DNA from 3 places in the Oceaniserpentilla sp. 4NH20-0058 genome. Region 3 is predicted to be linked to each of the others. Evidence: predicted binding sites of a transcription regulator. Region 3 holds the regulator's gene; each other region holds the start of a gene.
What was found. The regulator FNR, encoded in region 3, switches genes on or off when oxygen is low (the NO sensors DNR and NnrR bind a similar motif). The targets are predictions, from matches to a motif close to TTGATNTANATCAA.
Positions count from the first base shown of each region.

Region 1: the regulator FNR is predicted to act here: its motif matches at 2,344-2,357, upstream of ABWV45_RS00185 (OmpW/AlkL family protein).
Region 2: the regulator FNR is predicted to act here: its motif matches at 6,521-6,534, upstream of petA (ubiquinol-cytochrome c reductase iron-sulfur subunit).

Region 1 is NZ_BAABWE010000001.1:38,493-46,074, reverse strand. Features, by position in the region: gene ABWV45_RS00210 (glutamine--tRNA ligase/YqeY domain fusion protein) at 1-230, opposite strand, end outside; gene ABWV45_RS00205 (peptidylprolyl isomerase) at 370-873, shown strand; gene ABWV45_RS00200 (UDP-2,3-diacylglucosamine diphosphatase) at 882-1,610, shown strand; gene ABWV45_RS00195 (hypothetical protein) at 1,622-1,810, shown strand; gene ABWV45_RS00190 (DUF6868 family protein) at 1,903-2,148, shown strand; gene ABWV45_RS00185 (OmpW/AlkL family protein) at 2,419-3,075, shown strand; gene chrA (chromate efflux transporter) at 3,197-4,363, shown strand; gene ABWV45_RS00175 (MBL fold metallo-hydrolase) at 4,391-5,341, shown strand; gene ABWV45_RS00170 (nucleoid-associated protein) at 5,343-6,374, opposite strand; gene cysZ (sulfate transporter CysZ) at 6,475-7,203, shown strand; gene ABWV45_RS00160 (MBL fold metallo-hydrolase) at 7,219-7,582, opposite strand, start outside.
Region 2 is NZ_BAABWE010000002.1:29,386-36,967, forward strand. Features, by position in the region: gene ABWV45_RS03260 (penicillin-binding protein activator) at 1-1,426, shown strand, start outside; gene ABWV45_RS03265 (YraN family protein) at 1,401-1,778, shown strand; gene ABWV45_RS03270 (phosphoheptose isomerase) at 1,848-2,441, shown strand; gene ABWV45_RS03275 (ClpXP protease specificity-enhancing factor) at 2,511-2,927, opposite strand; gene sspA (stringent starvation protein SspA) at 2,924-3,553, opposite strand; gene ABWV45_RS03285 (cytochrome c1) at 3,727-4,512, opposite strand; gene ABWV45_RS03290 (cytochrome b) at 4,512-5,732, opposite strand; gene petA (ubiquinol-cytochrome c reductase iron-sulfur subunit) at 5,732-6,328, opposite strand; gene rpsI (30S ribosomal protein S9) at 6,634-7,026, opposite strand; gene rplM (50S ribosomal protein L13) at 7,037-7,465, opposite strand.
Region 3 is NZ_BAABWE010000001.1:482,558-490,139, forward strand. Features, by position in the region: gene ccoG (cytochrome c oxidase accessory protein CcoG) at 43-1,467, shown strand; gene ABWV45_RS02220 (FixH family protein) at 1,564-2,046, shown strand; gene ABWV45_RS02225 (heavy metal translocating P-type ATPase) at 2,049-4,436, shown strand; gene ccoS (cbb3-type cytochrome oxidase assembly protein CcoS) at 4,448-4,648, shown strand; gene ABWV45_RS02235 (sulfite exporter TauE/SafE family protein) at 4,652-5,320, shown strand; gene fnr (fumarate/nitrate reduction transcriptional regulator Fnr) at 5,415-6,200, shown strand; gene ABWV45_RS02245 (hypothetical protein) at 6,332-6,832, shown strand; gene ttcA (tRNA 2-thiocytidine(32) synthetase TtcA) at 6,921-7,582, shown strand, end outside.

The DNA.
Region 1 (7,582 bases), 440 kb from region 3:
TCGTCTTCTTCTTTCTCTGGGTTTGTGTCATCAAAGCGTAAATTACACTGCCCTCCAAATTGCTGGGCCAGCCCGAAATTTAGGCAGATGGATTTTGCGTGACCTATATGCAGGTAGCCATTTGGCTCCGGCGGGAAACGGGTAACGACGGTGTTATGCTTACCACTGGCAAGGTCTTCGTTAATGATTTTCTCGATAAAATTAACGGGTTTTGCCTTTTCTTCTGTCATTTCTTAAGCTCAATTGGATATGGCCTTAGGCAGCTCTTGAATAAAGAGTGAGGAGATTCCCCCTGCCCGCTGGCTAGAAAAATATAAAAGCCGTATTATACGCACCCTTTAAACACAAGCACATAGAAAAGGTGATCCCGTGACTCAGGTTGTACTAAAAACCAGTTTTGGCGATATTAAGTTGTCATTAAATGCAGAAAAAGCCCCTAAAACTGTTGAAAATTTCATCAATTACGTAAAAGAAGGCTTTTACGATGGCTTGATTTTCCACCGCGTAATTGACGGTTTCATGGTTCAAGGTGGCGGCATGGAAAAAGACATGAGCCAGCGCCCAGCTACTCAAGGTTCTATTCAAAACGAAGCTGACAACGGTTTATCTAATAAAGAAGGCACCATTGCCATGGCCCGCACCATGGACCCACACAGTGCTTCAAACCAATTTTTCATCAATGTAAAAGACAACGGTTTTCTTGATCACACAGGCAAAAACCCTGAAGGCTGGGGCTACTGTGTATTTGGTGAAGTTGTTGAAGGTATGGATGTGGTTAACCGCATGAAAGGTGTTAAAACGGGTATGGCTATGGGTCACCAAGACGTACCAGTTGAACCAATCACCATCGATAGCACTGAAATCGTAGAATAAGCCTATCTATGAGCACTTGGTTTATTAGTGATTTACACCTAGCGCCTGAGGAAACCCGCATTACTGCGGGTTTTCTTGATTTTATGCTTGAGCCTCAAAGTGGTGACGCCCTATATATTTTGGGTGATTTCTTCAACTACTGGATCGGTGATGATACTCAAGACCCTTACATTGATCAAATCAAACAAATCCTAAAGGCGACACGAGACCGAGGTGTTGCTATTTATTTTATGCATGGCAACCGCGACTTTTTGCTGGGTGAAGCGTTTTGTAACGCTGCAGGCATGACGCTTTTAGCCGACCCAACGGTGGTAAATTTAGACGACGAGAGCGTAGTATTAATGCATGGTGATAGCTTATGCACTCGTGATATTGCCTACATGGAATTTCGTAAAATGGCCCGCGACCCTCAATGGCAAGCGCAGTTTTTAAATCAATCGATTGAAGATCGCACTGCCTATGCACAAAAGGCTCGGGATGAAAGCAAATCCAGTAATAGCATGAAAGATGATTCTATTATGGATGTCACCCCCACTGAAGTGGATGCCGTGTTATCCCAGCACGCAGCTAAGCGTATGATTCATGGACATACCCATAGGCCTGCTACTCACAACTGGCAATATAACGGGGAGAATAGAGAGCGAATCGTACTTGGAGACTGGTACACACATGGCTGGTATTTAAAAGTAGATAACGGCGTATATCATTTAAAGCAGTTTGATTTACCCAACCCTTAAGGGAGGCCTAGATGCTATTACGCTTACTAATTACGGCAATGATGCTATTGGCCATCGCCAAGTTTTACTTACACGATAATCAGCAAGCCGAAAAAGTTAAGCCCGCTCAGCAATTAGAAGACGTTAAAACTCAACTTAAGGACATAAAAAACGAGCAAGAAGCACAACAACAAAAGTATTTAGAACAGATAGGACGCTAAACGCCAGTTTAGTCCCCCTCCATATTTTTCAATTCCATTTTATTCCCAAATCCATTTATACTGATTTAAATACATCAGCAAGGGGAATCATCATGAACGATAATATTGCCAGTATTTTTGGTTACTGCGGTTTAATCAACATTGGGTTTATGATGTTTTGGTTTATTGCGGTATTAATTGCACGAAAAACCATTATTAAAATGCACAGCACTTTATTTGCAATAGATGAAACACAAATCATACCCATACATTATCAACTGATGGGCATGTTTAAACTAATTAATGTTTTATTTTTTATTACTCCTTGGATTGTTCTAACGTATATCATCCCCGCTTAAGATTTAGCAGAAAACGCTCATTTAACTCTATAAATGAGCGTTTTAATCAGAACTCAAAACACACTAAAACCTATTCCTTTCTGTTTAGACTCATTAAAAAGTTAAAAGCCTTTTAACTTAGCCAAGCATCTACAATATTGTCTTAGATCAGGTTTATTTTCTTTAATGAAAAAAAAGTTACTTTAACTTCTGGAGTTGACTTAGATCATTCATGCCACATTTCAAAGGCATATCATAATGAAAAATCAACGGGAACTCTAAGGAAACCCCATGTTAAAACAACTACAAACTTCGGCCCTCATTCTTTCATCTACCATCGCATTTGCAGCACCAGCCATGGCATATGACGCTGGTGATATTCTAATGCGTGTGGGTACAGCCACAGTTACACCTGAAAGTATTTCGGATGATCTGGATCAAGTTGCAGGCGCTCAAGCCTCTGCCAATAGTAATACTCAGCTTGGTATTTCAGGCACATATATGCTTACCAATAACATTGGTGTAGAAGTTTTGGGTGCTACGCCTTTCACTCATAAATTAAAAGGTAAAGGTGGACTTAACGGGGTCAATATTGGCGAAGTTAAACATCTTCCACCAACAGTCAGTGCGCAGTACTACTTCATGGACTCTACCAGCCCGTTACAACCTTATGTTGGTGCAGGCTTAAACATCACAGTATTTTTTGATGAAGAAGTACACTCTGATTTAAGTGCAAACTACCAAGAGCTAGACTTAGATGAGTCTGTTGGAATCGCCGTTCAAGCGGGTTTGGATTACAGCTTTGACGAAAAAATGTTTGTAAATGCCTCAGTTATGTACGCAAAAATTGGTACAACAGCCACTCTGGATGGCACCGCTGGTAAGTTAACTGTCGACTACGATTTAGACCCTATGGTTTACCGCTTAAACTTTGGTTATAAATTCTAAAAAAAACTAATTAGCCTCACCTTGAAGCCCACTTTTAGTGGGCTTTTTTCATTTATAAGCAATGATTGTATTCTCCCCATGAATTGTTAATATCTCGCCAAATGACTAAATTATTGATGCTATGAAATCGATCCTTACTATTTTTATTCAGTTTTTCACACTAGGATGCACCAGCTTTGGCGGTCCTGCCGCTCATCTTGGGTACTTTCGCACTGTGTTTGTAGAAAAGCGAAAATGGATAAAAGAAGATGAATACGCACAACTCATTGCCCTGAGTCAATTTTTGCCCGGCCCAGGTTCCAGTCAAGTTGGATTTGCAATAGGCATGAAAAAAATGGGGGTTCTTGGAGGGATAACGGCCTTTATTGGGTTTACCTTACCCTCTTTTGCTTTAATGGCAGCTTTAGCCGCTGGGTATGTCCATTTACAAGAAGCCTCATGGCTGGATACTATTATCCACAGCTTAAAACTGCTTGCGGTTATTGTAGTATTGGATGCCACCCTATCCATGAGTAAATCTTTTTGCAAAGAAAAATACACACAAATTATTGCCCTGTTAACCTGTGCAGTTTTAATCATTAGCCCGATACCTTTTAGCCAAATTTATTGTCTTATTGCTGCCGCAGCAATAGGAAGCTGGCTACTAAAGAATGACCTTTCAAGTGAAAGCACAACTCCCCCACAAAAAATATCAATACATAACCTTACATTGTTATTTGGTTTTGTGATTTTATTTACCTTATGCTTATTCCAATACACACCCTTCAATGAAGTATTTGAAGAAACCTTCGTAGCTGGTAGTTTAGTATTTGGCGGTGGCCATGTTGTATTACCTCTTCTGAGTGACTTTTTTAATCCTTTAATTGGTGAACAAAGTTTTATTACCGGCTATGCCGCTGCACAAGCTATCCCTGGCCCCATGTTTACATTCGCTACTTACCTCGGCGCTTTAAGCCATGAAAATCCTTTAATTGGTGCCAGCTTAGCAACTCTTGGAATATTCTTACCTGGGTTTATTTTATTAATTATCTTTGAAAAACATTGGCAACAACTGGCTCAGCGCCCAAAAGTGTCAGGTATGGTTAAAGGAGTGAACGCTGCAGTTGTTGGATTATTAGCAGCGACCCTTTATAACCCTATTTTTTCATCTAGCGTCATATCCTCTGTCGATATGGCTTGCGTAGTGATCGGGATATTACTGCTAAGGGTTTTAAATTGGTCAATCTTCCGTTTAATTAGCTTAGCCCTTGTTTTGAGCTTACTTCAAATTGTCATAATGCCCAGATAAGTTGGTAGGTTTGAATGGGGGCTAAAAATGAAAATATGGTTACTGATTATATTGATATCGACTTGCCGTTGGTTATACGCTGAAGAGTTAAACTGTATCATCGAGCCAAACACTCCTAGTATTCGGTATCTTGGTGTAGGTGCCTTTGATATCCACTACCAAGGCAGACGGATTATCACAGACCCGTTCTACAGCCCTCAATCACTCACTGACCTAATAACATTTACGCCCTACACATCAAATCCAATGCAAATTAAAAAAGTGTTGGGTGACACATCAAATACCATCGATGGGGTATTAGTCGGACACGGTCATTATGATCATGCTGCAGACATCCCAGCCATTAATAAATATTTAAACCAAAACACCAATATTTTTGCGAGTAAAAGTACTGAATATATTTTTAATAGTTTTAGTAACCAATATAACGTAACTGGCCTAAAAGAAGGTATGTTCAACCAGTGGTATTACATAGCTAACGGTTTCATTCGCATTAAAGGCTTTCCATCTGAGCATGCACCGCAGTCTTTGGGAATTAACTTGTTTGCTAAAAACCATGACCATGCACTAGATACGCCCCCTAAATACATATGGGATTGGTCACAAGGTGTCAACATAACTTGGCTTGTGGATTTTCTGAAAACTCCCAACACAGAGAGTGTTAAAGAGCGTGTTTTTATTCAAACGTCTGCTTCGGGTTTCCCAATAGGGCTTCCTGATATAAGTGATCAAATTCCGGTTGATAAAGTTTTTTTAGCAGCCGCCTCTTTTGACCATGTTGATAACTACCCTACTGGCATCATAAAGTCTTTAACGCCAAAAAAGATTTACCTGATTCATTGGGAGGATATATTCAAACCTTGGTTTGAAAGCCCAACCACTTTATCGCTTATCGACTTTGATAAATTAATGAGTAATGAAGTGCTCGCCAATCAAGCTAATATTAGCCAAATAGCTCAACCAAACCACTGTTATTAGCCTATGATTCTTGCTTCAATTGTTTTAAAAGTCGGGCAGGAAGATTACTAATAATCAACGTTTCTTTAGTAGCATCAAACTGAATATCATTACCCAATGCCATTGCCGAAAAGCTTAAGGTAACGTCTTTGTTTTTACCGCTGAATCGCACATAGTTTCTTAAGCTTTTTCTATCAGGGATAAATTCTTTTTTATCCTCGACTATAGTATCTTGTTGCTCTGGATTTTGGCTTCTGATTTCAATACGTTTTTCTTTTATAAAGTTTTCAAATTTATCAGGCGATGATTCGTCTAATTCACTTGAAAGTGCTTTAAATTCCACTGTAGAACCATACTTATCTTGTTCCATGCAATAATCAACGATTTTACTGCGAGTTTCATTAGCTTCTTCATCTGGTAATTGTTGTGCGTATTGCTCTACAATTTTCAGGAATTCTTCAGTTTCTTGTTCGACATTAACACTATCTTTAAACCCAGTGAATTCTAAAAATGCATTTTGAAGGGCCTTTTCACCTCGCCCATAACTAAAACTTAAATACTTTTTAGACTCCGGCTGCTGCAATAAAGTGGTATCCAAACACAATGCAAAACCAGTATTAGAAAAGTCGATAAATCGAGTCTCAATTAACTCTTTGTTTTCATTTAAAGCGACATTGGATTTTTCACGAATGTGGTACACATAAAACCGATCTCCATCGGCCAGTTGCTCCGCTAAAAAAGCTAAATAGCCATCCACTTCTAACTGTGTATTGTCTAATGTTTCACAGAATAACTTGGTTAACCTTTGAGTTAGCGAGGTGAAGGTCTGTTTATTATTCAACCAATCCAGCATCAAGCCCTTGAAATGTGGTACTTCTGAACCAAACTCACCATATCGCTTGCTGGCTCGTCCAATAAAAGTATTACGCAACTGCACCATCACCCGTGTGGCGTAATCCTCTTGAAACTCATCCTTTTCAGAGCAGTTAACAATCGCTCTGGGAGCTTTAGGGTCTTTATCTATTTGATGCGTAATAAAATGGGTAACAGGCATTATTCGGCACTAACTATAAAAGACCCATTCTAACACAGAGCTTGTTCCTAATTGCATCTAAAGCTAAAGTAAACATGCTTAATAACATTTGGTTTTCTCCATGCATCATTTACTCAGCGCCATTAAAATTCTGATCCAACCTGAATATCGAAAATATATTTTAATTCCCTTAATGGTAAATCTTATCCTATTTGGGGTATTAACCAGTGTTTTGGTTGTGCTGTTTTCAGACATTATGAGCACCCTACTGGATTACGTTCCTAGCTGGCTTCATTTTATGGCATGGATGATTTGGTTTGTTTTTGGCCTAGGGATTTTAATAGTATATGGATTAAGCTTTACTTTTATTACCAATTTAGTGGCAGCCCCTTTTAATGGCTTACTTGCCGAAAAAATTCAGCGTGACCAAGGTATTATGCTTCCCGATGGTGAATCAATTTTTGGCATCATCACTCGCACATTGTGGCGTGAAATAATTAAAATCAGCTACTTTGTTGCTTACGGTTTACTGGTCATGGTCATACTTGGGCTAATCAGTTTCATCCCCATTATCAATCTAGCCGTTCCAGTTTTGGCTTTTGCTTGGAGTAGTTGGTGCATCGCAATACAGTATTTAGATTACGGCGCTGATAATTACCAACAAGAGTTTCCAAACTTAAGAAAGTACGCCATTAAACCTACACTCCACACATTTAGTTTTGGTGGCTCTGTAAGTCTTTTAACCATGGTACCAATCGTCAACATTTTTGTTATGCCTGTTGCTGTAGCGGCTGGCACTCAACTTTGGATAAAGGATATTCACACTAGAATGCAAGAAGAGTCAATTTAACTACAAAGAAGCAACTTAAAGTTGAATTGTTAATGCTTCATTAATTAAGTTCAGCTTTGAAAAGTTACCACCCGTTAATTTTGTTATCGCTCCTTCTGGCCCAAGAGTTTCTAGACAGATTTGTACTGATGACTTTCCATCATTACTCAAGGCTTGGGCTTTCTCACACAAGTCAAACACATAGTCTCGCTTATCAATTAAAGCTTGCTTACCTGCTTCAATGATTCCGCCATGTGGACAAAACAGCGTATCAAAGTCCAATTTTAATACTTTATCAATGCTCTGAAGAATTTCAGCTAAGTTTTCATCTGACCGAAGTAATTTTAATTTACGGGAAATAAAGAGATCTCCACTAAAAAAATACCCTAGATCAGGCAAG
Region 2 (7,582 bases), on a different contig from region 3:
TCATCTTAAAGGTGAGTTTATTGCCAGCGCCCGTGAGCGTATGTTTTTGGCCGGAGTATTAACAAGCGATCAATACGACACCAACCATCAAGCAATATGGAACAGCCTACTCCAAGCTGAGGATAGCGCGCTTGAAGCACTCATCCAAAAAAACAGCACCAAGATTTTTAAAGGCTGGTTGCAACTTGCACTGATTATGAAGCGTAACCAGCTTGATCTCGACAAACAATTAAGCTCCTTACGCTTGTGGCAAGTCCAATTTAAAGATCACCCTGCCGCCAAAAAACTTCCCGGAGGACTTGATAAGCTAGAAGAGTTTGTCGATGAAAAAGCAAAATTCATCGCCTTAATGATTCCTCTTTCCGGCAAACTGGCGGCAACTGGCAAAGCGGTCCGTGATGGCCTAATGGCCGCCTACTACTCCGCCAAACAAGCAGGTGCGCAAGTTCCTGAAATCCGCATTTATGATACAGCCAAAAGCCGTGACTTTTGGAGCTTATATAAACAAGCTATCTTGGATGGCAATGAACTTGTCATTGGCCCACTAAAGAAAAGCTCAGTACAGCGCTTGCAAAAAGAAACACACTTACCTGTACCCACCCTTGCCTTAAATTACGGCAACCGAGACGCCACTGAAAACCCAGAACGACTCTATCAATACGGCCTAGCAGTAGAAGACGAAGCTCAACTCGCTACCTCATATGCCAGACAGCAAGGTTATCAAAGTGCCATTGCACTTATGCCTAAAGGGCCTTGGGGAGAGCGGGTTTTTGAACGCTTTAGCCAATCTTGGCAAGAGCAAGGCGGAAAACTTATTGAGGCACAATTCTTTAGTGGTGCCGCAGACTACAACCGTGTTATCAGTCGATTATTCGCGATAGATGAAAGTGAAGCCCGTGCGCGAAACTTGCGCAAACAGCTTGATCTAAAGCTAGAGTCACAACCTCGCCGCCGCCAAGATGTGGACTTCATCTTTGTTGCCGCATTACCCAAACAAGCACGCCAGATTAAACCAACCCTTGCATTTAACTTTGCCAAAGATATTCCAATGATCGCCACCTCGCAGATATATTCGGGTATGCCGTCACGTTCCAAAGATAGAGATTTAAACGATGTGGTTTTTTGCGATATACCATGGATTCTAGAAAGCAGCCCATTACGCAAACAAGTGCAAACATTATGGCCAAGAGCAAAAGGCAGCTTAGATCGACTTTATGCACTTGGCGTAGACGCCTACCAGCTCTACCCGCGACTTGGCCAAATTAAAGTTTTAAAGTACAGCAGCATTCAAGGACAAACAGGTCGCCTATCAATGGATGAGCATGGTCAAATCATTCGATCCTTACCATTTGCAACGTTTGTAAATGGTATTGCTAAAAAGACACAAGGATATGTGCAGAATGTGGAAAACGCCCAAGGTATTTAATAAGCGTGCAAAAGGAAATCTATACGAGGAAATTGCACGCAAATATCTAATTCAAAAAGGTTTAAAATTTATCGCTAAAAATGTGAACTTTAAAGGCGGTGAAATAGACCTAATCATGGAAGACCAAAATCAATTGGTGTTTGTTGAGGTTCGTTACCGCAACACCAATAAATATGGCGGTGCCGCTGCCAGCGTCACATACAAAAAACAGCAACACTTAATACACGCAGCTCAGCTTTATCTGCAAAAACAATTTGGCAACCGACCTCCTAGCTGTCGCTTCGATGTAGTGGCGATTGAGGGCGAAGAAAAAGAATCAGACATTAACTGGCTAAAAAATGCATTTGCATGAGCCTACAGGCTTAGTCTGGTCATTCTTACTTTTGCTGGGTATGCTTACAAAAAAAATAGAGACGTTTTTATGCATTTTCAAGAACGGATAAACCAACACTTTCAAGATAGTGTTGAAACCAAACAACAAGCGGCACAGGTTTTAGCCCCTGTAATCGAACAAGCTAGCGATAGCATGGTTCAAGCCTTACTAAGTGGCGGTAAAATTTTAAGCTGTGGGAATGGCGGCAGCGCTGGTGATGCTCAGCACTTTTCATCTGAGTTATTAAATCGTTTTGAACGTGAACGCCCAAGCTTACCCGCCATTGCACTAACAACCGATAGCTCTACCGTTACCTCTATTGCTAACGACTACAGCTATAACGAAATATTCTCCAAGCAAATTCGCGCACTGGGCAACGCCGGTGATGTATTACTGGCCATTTCAACCAGTGGTAATAGTGCTAATGTGGTTCAAGCTATTCAAGCTGCCCATGATCGAGAGATGCGAGTTGTGGCTCTAACCGGTCGTAACGGTGGCGACATGGCTTCATTATTTTTACCGGACGACATTGAGATTCGCGTTCCTTCAATGGTAACTGCGCGCATTCAAGAAGTTCACCTGTTAGCCATTCACTGTCTATGCGACTTAATTGATTGGCAGCTCTTTGGCCCAATGGAATAAACATTCCATCATCAAATACAAAAAAAGCAGCCAATGGCTGCTTTTTTATTTCTGATGCTTATGTGAGCGTTATTTAACGACTGTCAATGAAGGTCGGCCTTTCGGCTTATCTTCTATTTTTTCTACAATTTTTGGTTTTTGTTTAATCGGCGTTGGATCATTGGGATCCGGCGCACCTGCTTCATTACCAAAAACCATCCCCTCTCCTGTCTCTTTTGCATAAATTGCTAAAACAGCCACGATAGGAACATAAACATTTTGCGTAACACCAGCAAAACGAGCATTAAAGCTCATAGCATCGTTATTAATCATCAACCCTTGTACCGCGGAAGGGCTAACATTCAACACGATTTGTCCATCTTTAACATACTCCTGAGGCACTTGCACACCCAGAATATTGGCATCTACCAATACATATGGAGTGGTGTCGTTGTCCAACACCCACTCAAATAATGCACGCATCAAATATGGACGAGATGGTGTCATTCACGCATTTCCTGTTCAGCTTCAGATAAACTCGCTTGAAAGGATTCACGCTCAAACAAACGCTCCATATAAACTTGTAAATCTTTGGTTTGCTTTTCAGGTAATTCAATACCCATTACAGGTAAACGCCATAAAAGCGGAGCTGTAACGCAATCCACAATGCTGTATTCGTCACTCATAAAGAATGGCTTTTCAGCAAACAATGGCGATGTGCTAATTAAGCTTTCGCGTAACTCTTTACGCGCCTGCGTTACAGCTGCATCATCTTTATTCGCTAAGATGACGTCCGCTAATTTGCACCAGTCACGTTGAATACGATAAAGCCACAAACGACTCTCGGCACGCGCTACAGGATAAACAGGCAACAAAGGCGGGTGCGGAAAGCGCTCGTCTAAATATTCCATCATGATGCCCGGCTCATATAATACTAAGTCACGGTCAACTAATGTAGGAACACTGTTGTACGGATTCAAAGACGCTAGATCTTCAGGTGGATTCATTGGATCCACATCGTGAATCTCTACCGCAACACCCTTTTCCGCTAAAACAATGCGGACACGGTGGCAATAATGATCATTACCATCAGAAAAGAAGGTCATGGAAGAGCGTTTAGCCACTACACCCATATAGGTTTTCCTCACCTTAAAAACAAAAAAATCGGCGGCTGATTATACACCAGACGCCGACTTTTGTGGGATTTATATTCGATGTTTCGATATAAAACCCTGTTATTTATCCACTTTTCACCAAGTTTGGATTAAATGCCGACGCATTCAATCCAATTGACTCGATTTGTCTTTTAGTGGATGCCGCGCCAAAATTCGCGGTTCAAGTAATACACTGGCACAAATAGGATAGCTAAGAATAATAGTACCCAGAAACCAATGCTCTTACGCTCCAGCGCCATTGGCTCAGCCATATATACTAAGAAGTTTGTGATATCCGCCACAGCCTTATCATACTCAGCCGCAGACAACTCACCTTTCTCTTCAATGTATAACACCTCAACAGGTTGACCTTCGTGATCATTACGAGCACATGAGTCTTCTTTTAGTTCTTGACCAGTTAAAGGATCAAAACCAATTACCACAGACGAACAGCCTTTCACTTGCTTACCTTGTAAGCTCGCTAATACATGAGGCATACCCACGTCTTTAAATACTGTGTTATTCACACCGTATGGACGTGTCTCATCTGCATAGAAACTACGAAGATAGGTATAAAGCCAATCTGCACCACGTACACGGGCAACCAGTGTTAAATCTGGAGGTGTTGCACCAAACCATTTTTTAGAATCTTCAGGACGCATAGCGATTTCCATCAAATTACCAATTTTGGTTTCAGCAAATACTAGATTTTCCATCATAGCATCTTCAGAGATACCAAGGTCACGGGCAACACGATTGTAACGTGCAAATTTTGTGCTGTGACACCCCATGCAATAGTTAGCGAAATACTTCGCGCCACGCTGCAAAGAAGCGTTGTCTTCTAAATCCACCTTCATATCATCAAGATGAACATTACCACCTGCCGCAAACACTAAGCTTGGTAGCAGGGCAAAAATAACTGCAATTAATGATTTCATTAGCCTGTTACCCTCTCTGGAACGGGTTTGGTTTTTTCCTTGGCAGAAATAAATGGCAAAGTAATGAACCAACCGAAGTAGATCACGGTGCCAATAATACCAAGAGTCTTATAAATACCAGAAGCTGGCTGAGTACCTAACCACGTCAACAAAATGAAGAACAAGCCAAATACCACTAGGTTGATACGAGAGATCCAACCTTTATAGCGCCATGATTTAACAGGGCTACGATCTAACCAAGGCAATACAAACAGAACCGCTATCGCCGCTCCCATTAGAAGTACGCCACCCAACTTATCCGGTACAACACGCAAGATGGTATAGAACGCACCAAAGTACCATACAGGAGCAATATGTTCAGGGGTTTTCAGGCCATTTGCTTGTTCAAAGTTAGCATGCTCTAAGAAGTAACCATTACCTTCAGGCCAGAAGAAGACTACAAAGCAGAATACAAATAGGAACACCACAATACCCACTAAATCATGCACTGTGTAGTAAGGGTGGAAAGGAACACCGTCTAACGGACGACCTTCTTCATCTTTATATTTTTTGATATCAACGCCATCTGGATTGTTAGAACCCACTTCGTGTAAGGCAACAATGTGCATAAACACAAGAGCCACAATCACAAGCGGCAATGCAATCACATGCAACGCAAAGAAACGGTTCAATGTGATACCAGAAATCAGGAAGTCACCTTTGATCCAAGTTACCAAATCATCACCCACTACAGGGATTGCACTGAATAGTGAAATAATTACCTGAGCACCCCAATAAGACATTTGGCCCCAAGGTAATACATAACCCATGAAAGCTTCCGCCATAAGCATCAGATAAATCGCCATACCAAAGATCCAGATAAGCTCACGCGGCTTCTGGTATGAACCGTACAATAAGCCACGGAACATATGCATATAGATAGCAATAAAGAAGAATGAAGCACCGGTAGAATGCATATAACGAATCAACCAGCCAAACTCAACATCACGCATGATGTATTCAACAGAAGCAAACGCTTGTTCCGCCGAAGGCGTGAAAGACATGGTTAACCAAACGCCCGTCAGGATTTGGTTAGCCAGCATCAAGAAAGAAAATACACCAAAGAAATACCAAAAATTGAAGTTCTTTGGGGCATAGTACTTAGACATATGCTTTTCGAAAGTGGCTGTAACCGGAAGACGGTCATCTACCCAGCCCATGAATGCGGACAATTTACTCATTATGAATTCTCCTCATCCAAACCAATTACGATAGTGCTTTCATCTAAGTATGAGTATGGTGGCACTTTCAAGTTGGCACCTGCAGGAGAGCCATTGAAAACACGACCAGCCAAATCAAAACGTGAACCGTGACAAGGACAGTAGAAACCACCTTTCCACTCAGAGTCAAAAGGCTCTGGCTTCACTTCAGGATGAAATTTAGGTGCACAACCAAGGTGAGTACATACACCTTCAAGAACAGCGATCTCAGGCTTACGAGAACGAGTTACATTATCTGCATAAGCAGGTTGTTGTGCTTTATTGCCATTAGCAGGGTCTTTAAGACGCCCAGCCAAGCCATCCAATAAACCAACGCTTTCATCTGTACGACGAACCAAATAAATCGGTTTACCGCGCCACTCTGCAACAACCATAGCACCAGGTTCAATTTTACTCACATCTGCTTTAGCAGGTGCACCGGCAGCCTTAGCCTTTTCACTTGGATTCCAAGATTTAACAAAAGGCACAGCTACGCCAACAGCACCAATACCACCACCCACCGCGGTTGTTGCGATGAGGAAGCGGCGTCGGCCTGTATTTACGCCATCATTGCTCATTCTGGCAGTCTCCCATCAACTTTTTTTTAAAATTCTGTGCAGCCAAGACACTTTGAATAACATGCCCAAATAACAACATACAATTCAAAGAATCTCTCAAATAATTACCTTGCAATCCTTAACTAAAGCACAAACACAGGGACGCAGGTAAAAAATCGGCCCAAATAGTAATGAAATGTAGTGTTTGTTACAAGGATACAGGTCAATTAACTAAGGGTTTTATCAATATAACCCCTTGTTTTAGATAAAAAAAACGCCCAGAGAAATATCTGAGCGTTTCTTTGACCATACAGCCTGAAAACGAATTAACGCTTAGAGAACTGAGGTTTCTTACGAGCTTTACGAAGACCCACTTTCTTACGCTCAACTTCACGGTCATCACGAGTAACATAACCCGCAGCACGTAGAGAAGGACGTAGAGTCTCATCAAATTCCATAAGAGCACGAGTAATACCGTGACGAATTGCACCAGCTTGACCAGACGCACCACCACCTTTAACAGTGATGTACAGGTCAAATTTCTCAGTGCTTTCAGTTAAAACAAGTGGCTGACGTACTACCATGCGTGAAGTTTCACGACCAAAGTACACATCTAGCGGACGCTTGTTAATAACGATTTGGCCAGAACCAGGGCGCAAGAAAACACGCGCGCTAGAAGATTTACGACGACCAGTACCATAATATTGTGTTGCAGCCATGATATTCCCCTTAAACCTTCAATTCTTTTGGTTGTTGTGCAGTGTGTGGATGCTCAGTTCCAGCATACACTTTCAATTTCGTGAACATTGCACGACCAAGAGGGTTCTTAGGAAGCATGCCTTTAACCGCTAATTCAACTACACGACCAGGTTTACGGGCCTGAAGGTCGTTAAAGTTAATTTCGCGTAGACCACCAGGGTAGCCAGTATGACGGTAGTAGATTTTATCCTGAGCTTTAGCACCAGTTACGGCTACTTTATCAGCATTAATAACAACGATGTAATCGCCAGTATCAACGTGAGGAGTATACTCAGGCTTATGTTTACCACGTAAACGAGATGCGATTTCAGTCGCTAAACGACCAAGCGCAACGCCTTCAGCGTCGACAACCAACCACTCACGTTTTACAGTTTCAGGTTTTGCAGTATATGTTTTCATAATCTTTTCTTTATCGCCTAATCAGACTGTTACCAACTTCGACCGATCTAAATCGGCAGGTAACACCGTTTTAGGGCTTCGTCTTGGGGAAACGATGGCGGCGGATTATACGAGATA
Region 3 (7,582 bases):
GATCTTCTATGCGTGACGCTTCTTAAAAACAAGGTGGTCAGTATGAGTGATGAAATACCCGTTAAAGACGTTACCCCTGTCAATATTCACGAAAAGTACGAAGGCGTTTCTGCCAAAGTAAACGGCAAGCTTTATGTGCGCGCGATCAATGGGCTTTTTAATAAAATTCGTACCTTTTCCCTTTGGGGATTGATGATTGCTTATTTTGTGACGCCTTGGATCAATATTGGCGGCATGCAAGCAGTTTGGTTCGACTTACCTAGCCGCCAGTTTCATATCTGGGGCCTAACCTTTTGGCCACAAGACTTCATTTTATTATCTTGGCTGTTAATTATTTGTGCCTTTGGCTTATTTACCATTACCACATTAGCTGGTCGTATTTGGTGTGGTTACACCTGCCCACAAACCGTTTGGACGTTTATTTTCATGTGGGTGGAAGAGAAAATCGAAGGCAATCGAAATCAGCGTATGAAGCTTGATAAAGCCCCTTTGACTCAATCCAAAGTTTTAAAGAAAGCCGTTAAGCACTCTATTTGGATCGTAATATCACTAGCAACCGCAGTCGCATTTGTGGGGTATTTCTACCCTATTCGTGAATTACTGCCAGATATTATGACCTTTAGTATTGAAAACCACTGGGCCAGTTTTTGGTTGTTATTTTTCACGTTAGCCACTTACGGCAATGCTGGCTGGTTACGTGAAATGGTGTGCACCCATATGTGCCCCTACGCCCGCTTCCAAGCGGTTATGTTCGACCAAGATACATTGATCGTTTCTTACGATGAACGTCGCGGAGAACGCGGTTCAGGTCGAGGAACACGTAAAAAGGGTGTTGACCCTGTTGAACAAAACATTGGGGATTGCGTCGATTGCAGCTTGTGTGTACAGGTTTGTCCTGTAGGCATTGATATACGTGATGGTTTGCAATATCAGTGTATTAGTTGTGCACTATGCGTGGATGCCTGTGATGAAATCATGGACAAAATGAATTATCCAAAAGGATTAATTCGTTACACCAATGAACATGCTTTAAAAGGCAATAAAGTACATATCATTCGCCCCAAACTGGTAGGTTACGCCATGGCGTTAATCGTTATGATGGGTATTTTTGTTTATACCATTTTTGACCGAGAGCCCGCTGAGATTGATGTGGCTCGTGACCGTGGATCTTTATATACCACCAGCAGTGATGGCCGCCTGCAAAATAGCTATTTTGCTAAAGTCATTAACATGTCTAATGAAGAGCACACATTTACTGTTCGCGTAGAAGGTTTAGAAGGTGGTGAGTTGAGCGGTAAAACCACCGTTCACCTCATGCCGGGCGAAGTGCGCTCTTTACCGCTAAATTTAAGAGCGATACCGTGGGACTTAAAACAGTCTAGAACAGATATTATTTTCATTGCTACGAGAGATGACGGACTAGAAGTCAGCGAAGAAAGTCGCTTTATTGGCCCAGCTGGTCGCTAAAAAGATAACTTTACCATTCTTAAAGCACCTATCAATTTGTTCAGCGCCACTGTAGTGATACACTGGCGCTCTATTTTTATTACGCAGTATTGATTCATGACTGACACACAAAAACCTTGGTATAAAGAACCCTACGTGTGGATGCTAATTGGCTTCCCTTTATCATCTGTCATTGTGGGTATTTTCTTTATTACCACAGCGGTCGTAAACCAAGATTCACTAGTAAGAGACAACTACTACAAAGATGGCTTAGCGTATAACTCTGAACTGCAGTGGGATAAACAAGCGGATGCTTTAGATGTTCGCTTAAATCTATTAATTGAGGGCAATAACCTTACCCTTAATATACTAAACTCACGTAAAAATCCGCCATCTACTTTGAAAGTATCCCTAGGTCACCCGACTATTCCAGAAAAAGATCGTGCCTCGCATTTGCAACTAAAAGAAGCTAAACGCTTCATTGGATTTATTGATGATATCGAAGACGGCCGTTATTACTTGTTAGTGGAATGCCCAGAACAAGAATGGCGTGTACGTAAAGATATCTGGGTGAAAAACGGCGTGTTGACGGCAATCTAAACATGGGTGATTGTTACCACTGTGGACAGCCTATTGAAAAAGGTGTCGAGTTAACCGCCTTAGTGTTAGGCGAACAACGAGACATGTGCTGTATTGGTTGCCAAGCGGTGGCCAATGCTATTGTACAACATGGCGGCGAGTCCTTTTATCAGTTTCGAAGTGATACCAATCAAACCCCCGATTTCACATTAGATACCCTACCCCAAACCGTCAAACAAGAGCTAACCCTATTTGATAATCCAGATGTTCTAGCTGACATTAGCTCTCAAATAAATGGCGCCTACGAAACCATTTTAATCATTGAGGGCATTACCTGTGCAGCTTGCGCTTGGCTAATTGAAAAGCAATTAGCAGACTTCGAAGGCGTTAAGTCGGTACGTTTAAACCTCACAGAGCACAAGCTTTACCTACAATGGCAGCAAGACACTACACCGCTAAGCCATGTTATTTCCCGTATTTACAGTCTTGGGTTCAAAGCACAACCTTATACCCCTGACGCGGCCTCTCAGCAATTACAAAAAGAGCAGAAGCAATCCATTCAACGCTTGGTTTTAGCCGCATTAGGTACTATGCAGGCAATGATGTTTGCCGTTCCCTTATACGTTGGTGAATGGAGCGGCATACTTCTGCAATACGAAACCTACTTTCGATTTGCAGGGTTAATCATCACGACCCCCGTTGTGTTATACAGTGCAAAACCTTTTTTCAAAGCCTTTTGGCGTGATATAAAATCTAAGCATCTCACCATGGATGTGCCTGTTTCAATTGCAATTGGCGGCGCTTACCTTGCCAGTGTCTATTCAACCTTTACCCATGGCCAAGAGGTTTACTACGACAGTGTCTGTATGTTTACCTTTTTCTTATTGGTGGGCCGTTATTTAGAAACCAGAACACGTCTGCGCAATGGAGAAGCTGGCAATCAATTACATAATTTGATGCCTCGAGCCACATTAAAAATCCTTGAAAACGGCGACGAAGCCTTACTACCTGTTACTCAAATTGCCATAGGGGATGTCATTCGTGTGGTATCCGGTGGCACCATTCCAGCCGATGGAGTGATTGTTTCGGGTAAAAGCTCAGTAGATGAATCCATTATTACTGGTGAGTTTATTCCCGTAAATAAAGCAACAAATGACGGGGTTATTGCTGGTAGTTTAAACGTAGACAACCCCATAGATGTGAAAGTACACGCATTAGGTAAAGACACACAAATCTCAACTATCATGGCCCTATTAGACAGAGCCACCCAAGATAAACCTAAAATTGCACAACTGGCCGACCAACTTGCACAATACTTTGTAGCAGGTGTATTACTAACATCAGCCATCGTATTTACTAGCTGGTATTTCATCGACAGTGATCGTGCATTTTGGATTACCCTTAGCGTATTAGTAGCCACATGCCCTTGCGCGCTATCACTGGCCACACCTACTGCATTAACCGCAGCAACGGCAGCCCTTCGCAGAAACGGCGTGCTGATTACCCGTGGCCATGTACTGGAAACCTTACGAAAAAGTCGTCGTATTTTATTCGATAAAACAGGTACGCTAACTTTAGGCCAGCTCACCATCGAAAAAAACATTGAATTAAACCACTGCCAAATAAACCCGCTTCAAATAGCGGCCAGCCTTGAGCGACACAGCCAGCACCCCATTGCCAGCGCCTTTCAACACGACCAGATATTACCTGCATCCGATGTAATGAATCACCCAGGGGAAGGTATCAGCGGTATTATTGAACAAATCCCCTATAAAATCGGCACAGCTCAATTTGTGGGCCTTGATGCTACGCCACCGAATGATGGCCATTGGGTCGCACTTGCAAACGACACACACCTACTGGCTTGGTTTTTACTCAGTGATGAAATTCGTCCGCACGCTTATGAAGCCATTCAAGAATTAAAACAACTGTCACTTGAATGTGAGCTTTTAAGTGGTGATCAAAGCCGACACGTACAAGATATTGCGCACCAGTTGAAGATTGATCGTTTTCAATCAGGTGTCAGTCCCCAAGGTAAATTAGCCTATTTGGCCAAACAAGATCCTAGTGATGTAACCATTATGATTGGTGATGGTATTAATGATGTACCGGTACTGGCCCAAGCACCCATTTCTATTGCCATTGGCAGTGCCAGTGACTTGGCCAAAACCCACGCGGATGTGATTCTGGTTAATAACCAGCTAAAACGCATCAGCCAGTTAATCAAACAAGCTCATAAAACCCAGCGCATAATTAAGCAAAATTTACTCTGGGCGTTGCTGTACAATAGTAGTATTTTGCCATTAGCCGCATTGGGGATTATTCCGCCCTACATTGCAGCCATTGGCATGTCCACCAGCTCATTAGTCGTGGTGTTTAATGCCCTTCGCTTAAACACCTTACCTAAATAACCGAGACTCATATGGAAATCATATTTATCACCGTTCCCGTTACGCTCTTGTTTATAGCCAGCGGTGTGGCCATCTTTTTTTGGGCAAACAAAGGCGGACAATTTGATGATCTAGATAGTCCAGCCCACCGCATTCTATTTGAGGAAGATACTCCTGAAGCGAAAAAAGAAGATACTGCTGAATCAACCAAAGATTCAAAGCAAGATAACTAAACCATGCTTGAGCCGCTTTCTTATTTAACTGCTTTCCTGCTAGGTATATTTGGCAGTTTACACTGCATGGGCATGTGCGGAGGTATTGTCGGTGCACTATCGGTTAATACAGGTCAACAAAGCATAAAGTTGCAGCTAAGTTATCACCTTGGTCGCATTAGTATGTATGGCCTAATCGGTTTGTTAGCAGGCTTTGCGGGGCTTTGGCTGTCACAAACCCACGATTATGCAGGACAAGTATTAAGAGGAATTTCCGGTGTATTGCTGATTTTAATGGGCATTTATATTTTAGGCTCAAGCAAAGCACTACTATGGCTAGAGAAAGCTGGCTCTGGTTTGTGGAAGCGTATTCAACCCCTCAGCCGTTCACTCATCCCTATTAGCAATATAAAACAAGCTATCGCACTTGGTCTCATATGGGGATTGCTGCCGTGCGGACTCGTTTATAGCACCTTAAGCTGGGCTTTAGTGGCGGCCAATCCTCTTCATAGCGCAAGCTTAATGGTAGCATTTGGCCTTGGAAATATGCCTGCATTATTAAGTTTAGCCGCCTTCACTGGCCAAATTAATCGCTTTAAACAAAATGTATTTGTAAAAGCTTTTGTAGGCCTAGGTATCATTGGCTTTGGTATTTGGACGCTTGTAGCCCCTATCCTTCAAATTAACCACTGACAAGCCTTGACATAAATCATACTATTGACGAGTATTCCCGACTTGTTAGTCACCTGTCACTCCATCGCAACACACAGGTCATTAGGAGAGCGAGATGTCTAAGGACAACCAAACAGTACATTTTTTGGCCACCAGCAAGCCGAATGAGACCCACTGCAGCACCTGTAGTCTAAGCTCGCTATGTCTCCCGATTGCCCTAGAGAAAGGCGATTTAGACTCCCTTGATAAAATGATCAAACGTGGCCGCCCTATTCAAAAAGGTGAGCTGCTGTTTAAACAAGGTGACCCATTTAAAGCTATCTATGCCATTCGTACAGGAACCATCAAAAGCTTCACAGTTGCACCAAGTGGTGAAGAACAAATTACTGGCTTTCATTTAGCCAGTGAATTGGTTGGTTTATCTGGTTACAGCGAAGACGTATACCCACTTTCTGCTAAAGCACTAGAAACCACTACCGTATGCGAACTGCCCCTAGAAAAACTAGAAACCCTATGTGACGAGATTCCGGGTCTTCGCAAACAAATAATGCGCAATATGGGTGGAGAAATTCGTCAAGACCAACAAATGATGTTACAGCTTTCTAAAAAAACAGCCGATGAGCGCATGGCTTACTTCTTATTAGATATTAGTAGCCGTTTTGAGCGTCGAGGCTTTTCAGCCAGTACCTTCCGCTTAGCCATGTCACGCGTGGACATTAGCAACTACTTAGGTCTTGCCGTTGAAACGGTGAGCCGTATATTTACCCGCTTTCAAAAGAAAGGATTCATCAAAACAGAAAGCAAAGAAGTCACATTATTGAATTTGGATGAACTCAATACATTGGCCGGCACTGTTAGCGACCAATCCGATTGCCAACTGCACCCCAAGCAATCAAACTAACCCCTTGAAATAAAAGAAAAAGACAAAATGCAAGTATTTTTTTTGCATTTTGTCTAATTGCATCTAATGTATAACTATCTTTCTCAGGATTGGCCTAGAAATACAAACACGCTAGATGCAAGGACACCACCATGGGACTGTGCCCAAATGATCTTCGGCACTTGGTGATTCGCCCCACCTTACAATATTTAGAGCAATATTCGCTGTCAGCAGAAACCTTATTATTAGGTACCGCCGCTGTAGAGTCGGGCTTGGGCTATGAATTAAACCAACAACAAGGAAAAGGGCTTGGGGTATATCACATCAACCCTAGAACCCATCAGTTACTGTGGGATAACTACTTAGCGACCAAGCCAGACCTCGCCAGCAAAGTACGTGGACTGGCGAGTCAGCATGAGTTTTTAAAAGACCCTCATACAGAATTAACCACTAATTTGCGCTATGCCACCGCCATTGCTTGGCTGATTTACGCCCGTAAAGACGCCACACTGCCAGAAGCTTCTGACTTACCTGCTATGGCTAAATACTGGCGCAAGCACTTCCATAGCCGCCCCCAAGGCCCGCTAGAAGACTACATTAGTCGTTACAATGCTATTCACAATCCACCTGCTCTTTCGGCCTTTGCTTATTAAGCTTAGGCTTTATAACCCTATATCATGGGCAAATTGGTTTCATTTAGGCTAAAATCCGCGCCAGAATACCCCTTAGCTAGGTTTAATAATGGTCCAGTTCGTTGACGCCTCTGCGTCTGCCCAATCAGTCGAAGAAAAAAAACAAAAGAACGAATTTAATAAGTTGCAAAAACGCCTTCGTCGAGACGTGGGTCGTGCTATTGCAGATTTTAATATGATCGAAGAAGGCGACCGCATTATGGTGTGCCTTTCTGGTGGTAAAGACAGCTTTACCATGTTGGATATTTTAATCAGTTTACAACGCAGTGCGCCGGTGAACTTTGAATTAGTTGCCGTGAACCTAGACCAAAAACAACCGGGCTTTCCTGAGCATATTCTACCAAGTTATTTAGATACATTAGATATTGAATACTACATCGTTAATCGTGACACCTACTCAGTGGTAAAAGAAAAAGTACCAGAAGGACGCACCACCTGTGGCTTATGTTCGCGTTTACGTCGCGGCACACTTTATGGTTTTGCTGAAGATATTAACTGCAATAAAGTTGCACTAGGACACCACAGGGACGATATTGTAGAAACCATGTTCTTAAATATGTTCTATGGGGCACGCTTTGCAGCCATGCCTCCCAAGTTGCTCAGTGACGACAAACGCAACATCGTAATTCGTCCTCTTGCTTACTGCAAAGAAAGCGATATTAGTGAATTTTCTGTAGCTAAGAATTACCCAATTATCCCTTGTAACTTATG